Regions from separate parts of the Priestia sp. YIM B13489 genome, predicted to be linked through region 2. Evidence: a T-box and tRNA genes for the amino acid it is inferred to sense, from the RefSeq annotation. Region 2 holds a T-box; the other holds one or more tRNA genes.
What was found. The T-box of region 2 lies ahead of thrS (threonine--tRNA ligase). A T-box ahead of a tRNA ligase gene usually reads a tRNA of that ligase, here a tRNA-Thr.

Region 1: it has a tRNA-Thr gene. The T-box ahead of thrS (threonine--tRNA ligase) is inferred to sense a tRNA for this amino acid. The anticodon was not compared.

The regions. Positions count from the first base shown of each region.
Region 1 is NZ_JBHZOQ010000053.1:3,776,444-3,778,850, reverse strand. Features, by position in the region: gene ACFX4W_RS25345 (DHA2 family efflux MFS transporter permease subunit) at 1-111, shown strand, start outside; gene ACFX4W_RS25340 (aromatic ring-hydroxylating oxygenase subunit alpha) at 146-1,198, opposite strand; tRNA gene ACFX4W_RS25335 (tRNA-Thr) at 1,409-1,481, shown strand; gene ACFX4W_RS25330 (ABC transporter ATP-binding protein) at 1,749-2,407, shown strand, end outside.
Region 2 is NZ_JBHZOQ010000053.1:1,317,791-1,320,197, forward strand. Features, by position in the region: gene ACFX4W_RS12600 (sulfatase family protein) at 1-456, shown strand, start outside; T-box leader at 847-1,073, shown strand; T-box leader at 1,113-1,341, shown strand; gene thrS (threonine--tRNA ligase) at 1,394-2,407, shown strand, end outside.

The DNA.
Region 1 (2,407 bases), 2.5 Mb from region 2:
GTACTAGTGGTGGTTGCTTTAATTCTTTCATTGTTTATGAAACGCGCCACGCCGGCAAGTGAAGATGAAGTGATAAAGGAAAAAGCAGGACGCGAGCAGTTTGCTAAATAAAAAAGAAATCCCCGCTGAAACAGCGGGGATTTCTTTAGCTTGTATATCTAAAGCTTAAGCCCATTTTCTTTAATAATTTCCGGTAGCCGATGGACGTTTGATCAGCCATAATATGCGCTTCCATCTGCAGGTCTAAAGGCAAGTCTTCAGGCTTTTGGTTTTCAACCATTTCACGGTCTTCGTCAAAGACGCGAAGGTTAAAGTCATACACACCTTCAACGGGAGAATCTTTGTCAAAGTTTCGAGCGATTGGTGCGAATAAACGTGTTTCGCGGGCTGAAATAGGAGAGACTGCATTCATAATCCACAGTTCTGCGCCTTCTGGGAAGTATACTTTTAGCGTAGCTGTAAACGGCGGATAAACATCAAAGACGCGAAGCCATTTAAAATCAGGTGGATTTAAATGCTGCTGTTCTTTGGAATAATTGCTCACGGTGCTCGTATATTCTACATGAAGCCCATACTCTGTATCGCTTACTTTATATTTAGGCACAAAGGCGTTGTTTCGATCACCAAATGTGTCTGTGTGAACCCAAGCAAAATGAGCTACGTCTAAAAAGCCTTCCATTTGACGACCGGCCGAACCCATGATATCAAAGCTCGGACAAACAATTTGCTGAAAATCAGGGTCCTCCCACGCATCGAAGTAAGGCAGGTTATCTTGTTCTCCTGTCAGGGAAGTCCATACTAATCCAAATCGTTCAATAACTGGATAGACGGCCATACACAAGCGGGGAGAAATATTGGCATCAGGGTGAGCTGGAATCGACGTGCATGCACCGTCCGTTGCATAGCGGAAGCCGTGGTAAGGACAGACAATTTCATCATCTTCCACCCAGCCCATGCTAAGAGGGGTGCCTCGGTGAACGCATAAATCACGAGCCGCCACTACTTTGTGTGTGGTACGGTATAGAACTAGATTTACATCTAGCAGTTTTACGGACGTTGGTTTCTCTGTTACATCACTGCAGCGTGCGACGGGGTACCAATACTTAGCGAGCGTCGTCCAATCTTCCAGGCTGAACGTGCAGTCTCTTGGGTAGGGAGTTGCCGTTTTTGGTTTGGTCATGGTTGGTTGTTGTTCCATCTATTTTCTTCCCTTCTTTTGTAAGCTCTTTTACTAAGGGTAATATAAAAAAAGAAAATTCACACAATTTATGTAAGGAGTTCTAACATGAAATATGGAACTTTGTAGAAAGTGCGAATTTCAGAAGACGTAAATTAGAGAATATACCAATAAAAAAATTTAAAAAAGCGCTTCCTAAATAAATTTAAACGTGATATAATTTTCCAAGACGCTGGTGTAGCTCAGTAGGTAGAGCACTTGCATGGTAAGCAAGAGGTCGCAGGTTCGATCCCTGTCGCTAGCATACTAAAAAACCTTCTTTCTTGTTGAAAGAAGGTTTTTTTTTATTTGTGTCGGCTTTAAAATTATTCTCCGAATTATTCTTTCCCTCCTTGTGAAAACTTTAACAGTTTGATAGCCTTATTAGGAGATTGTGAGAAAATATGCGTATCTTTTCCCCTGTGTCTTATGAATCATATTTAGAAATATTCTTAAAAGAATGTTTATTGCCTCTAAATATTGGGTACACGGAACTAGGGGTTAAATTTCAACAGGGAGTGTGAACGATAATTTGATTACGTTTAAGAATGTGTCAAAGCAATATCCAGACGGTACGACCGCCGTGAAAAATATTAATCTAGAAATTAAAGAAGGAGAGTTTTTCGTTTTAATTGGTCCGAGTGGGTGTGGGAAAACAACCACCTTAAAAATGATTAACCGTCTTCATGATATTACCGAAGGAGAACTATACATAAAAGATAAGCTCGTATCGGACCACAACATCCATGAGCTACGCTGGAACATTGGTTATGTTCTGCAGCAGATTGCTCTTTTTCCTCATATGACCATCGCTGAAAATATAGCCATTGTACCCGAGATGAAGCATTGGAAGAAAAACAAAATCAAAACGCGCATTGATGAACTGCTTACCTTGGTAGGACTAGACCCAAAGCAGTATCGAAACCGAAAGCCGTCTGAGCTCTCAGGTGGCCAGCAGCAACGTGTAGGTGTAGCACGTGCCCTCGCAGCTGATCCCCCCGTTATTTTAATGGACGAACCCTTTAGTGCCCTCGATCCGTTAAGCCGCGAACAGCTTCAGCAAGATGTTATTAGCTTAAAAGAAAAAATCAAAAAAACATTTGTGTTTGTTACGCACGATATGAGCGAAGCGATGACGCTTGGAGATCGTATCTGCCTGATGAAAGATGGAGAAATTGTTCAAGTTGGAAC
Region 2 (2,407 bases):
ACGGATGATGACCCGACAAAAGGACTTCACCAAACAAATTTTTTAGGAGAAAGCTACCCGTCAGTTGTTCAGCCTAATCACATTCAAGCGGTCATTGTCGAGTTTTCGTCAGCGGCAGGAAAGGAAATTTGGAAATACGCTCGCTATCATGATAATCTGCAATTTTGGTCAGCAGATGACGAAAAAGATGAATTCATTCACGGAGAGCAATATGGAGGTTACCCTGTGAGTTTTACTACCCTTAAAACAACCCGTGTTCCTGATCAAATTGAAATGTACAATTTGACCAAGGATCCGTTAGAAACAGTAAATCTGGCTCACCCGTATTTTTCGACAAATGAAACAAGGAAAATTCAGCGGCAGCTTGACGTTATTCTTAAAGAACAAGTCAGGAAAAAACGGATTTTTCCGCAAAGTGGAAGCATGCATGATGAGCTTTTGTCTAAAGATAGATAAAAAATAGTTTCTATGGATTCAAGTCAGATATTTGCGTAAGCAGAAAAAGGTGTATTTAATATTTTAGTATATAAATTGAAAACCTGATGATGCTTGTGTTAGGTTACTTGTTCTGGTTTGGGGTAGTATTGGTTTCACTTCATTAATCCCGCTTAGATAAAACAAATAAGGACTTATAGCATCTTTCTTTTTCGCCTTTATTGTTATGAAAATAAGAATGAAATGTAGTCGTTAATAGTATAATAAAAAACTTTTTAAGTCCGTAGATTCTTAAGTAACTTTTCAAGAATTCAAGCATAAAGTAATTCTATACCATAAAAAAATAAAAAATTACTTCTTGACTTCTGTTAAATTTATACACTATAATCGCTTTTAACAACTAATAAACAGTATTTGGCAATGAAAAGGACACGAATTAGATGCTGTTTTCTTCGCAGAGAATAGGGTCACTGGCTGAGAGCCCTTAAGAAATCATCTAATTTACCACCTTAGAGCTATTGCAGGGAACGTGCATAACTGAAACTGCAATCGGTAAAACCGTTATCTTTTTTGAGCGTGAAATACGTATAGGTATTTCACGGAATTAGGGTGGTACCACGGCCGCATTCGTCCCTTCACTAGGGATGAGTGCGGCTTTTTATGTAGAAAAAATGAATATACAAGCAATGAAAAGGACATGAATCATTTTTGGATTTTCTTTACAGAGAGTAGGGTCACTGGCTGAGAACCCTTAGAAAACGAAATGAATTTACCACCTTGGAGCTGCGGCGGGGAATGTGTATACACTGAAACCGCAACCGGTAAAACCGTTATCTTTTTAAGCGTAAAATACGTATAAGTATTTTACGGAATTAGGGTGGTACCACGGCCGCATTCGTCCCTTTACTAGGGATGAGTGCGGTTTTTTGTTGAATAAAAACATATTGGAGGAATGAACATGTCAAAACAAGTGGAAGCAGAAAAGCGAAATCATCAAAAGTTAGGTCAAGAACTGGAGCTGTTTATGTCGATGGAAGAAGCTCCTGGTATGCCATTTTTCTTACCTAACGGAATGATTATTCGAAATGAGTTAGAAAATTACTGGAAACAAAAGCATTATAAAGCAGGCTATCAAGAAATAAAAACACCCATCATGATGAAACAGGAGCTCTGGGAACAATCAGGGCACTGGGAGCACTATCATGAGAATATGTATTTTTCAAATGTTGACAAACAAAACTATGCGATTAAACCGATGAATTGTCCGGGAGCCATTTTATTGTTTAACAGCAAGCGAAGAAGCTACCGAGAACTTCCGATTCGATACGCAGAGCTTGGATTAGTTCATCGTCACGAGCTTTCTGGGTCTTTAAACGGATTGCTAAGAGTCCGTTCATTCACACAGGACGACGCTCATTTATTCGTAGAACTCAGTCAGATTGAAGCTGAGATTAGCCGCATTCTAGCGTTTATCCATGACTTTTACTCACATTTTGGCTTCAATTACAAAGTGGAGTTATCCACACGACCTGAAAAATTCATGGGAGATATTGAAACATGGAACCAAGCAGAAAAGTCGCTTCAATCTGTGTTAAGTGAAAAAGGCTTAGACTATCAGGTAAATGAAGGAGAAGGAGCTTTTTATGGGCCGAAAATCGATTTTCATATTTTAGATTCCTTAGGTCGCAGCTGGCAGTGCGGAACAGTTCAGCTTGATTTCTTAATGCCGGATAAGTTTGACTGTATGTATATTGGAGAAGACAATAAACCTCATCGTCCCGTAATGATTCACCGCGCTATATACGGATCAGTTGAGCGATTTATGGCCATCTTGATTGAACATTACGAAGGTCAATTTCCTCTTTGGTTGGCTCCTGTTCAATTTAAGCTTTTGCCTATTGCACCGCCGCACGTGGAATATGCATATAAAGTGAAACACGAGCTGGAGTTAAAAGGGTATCGTGTTGAAGTA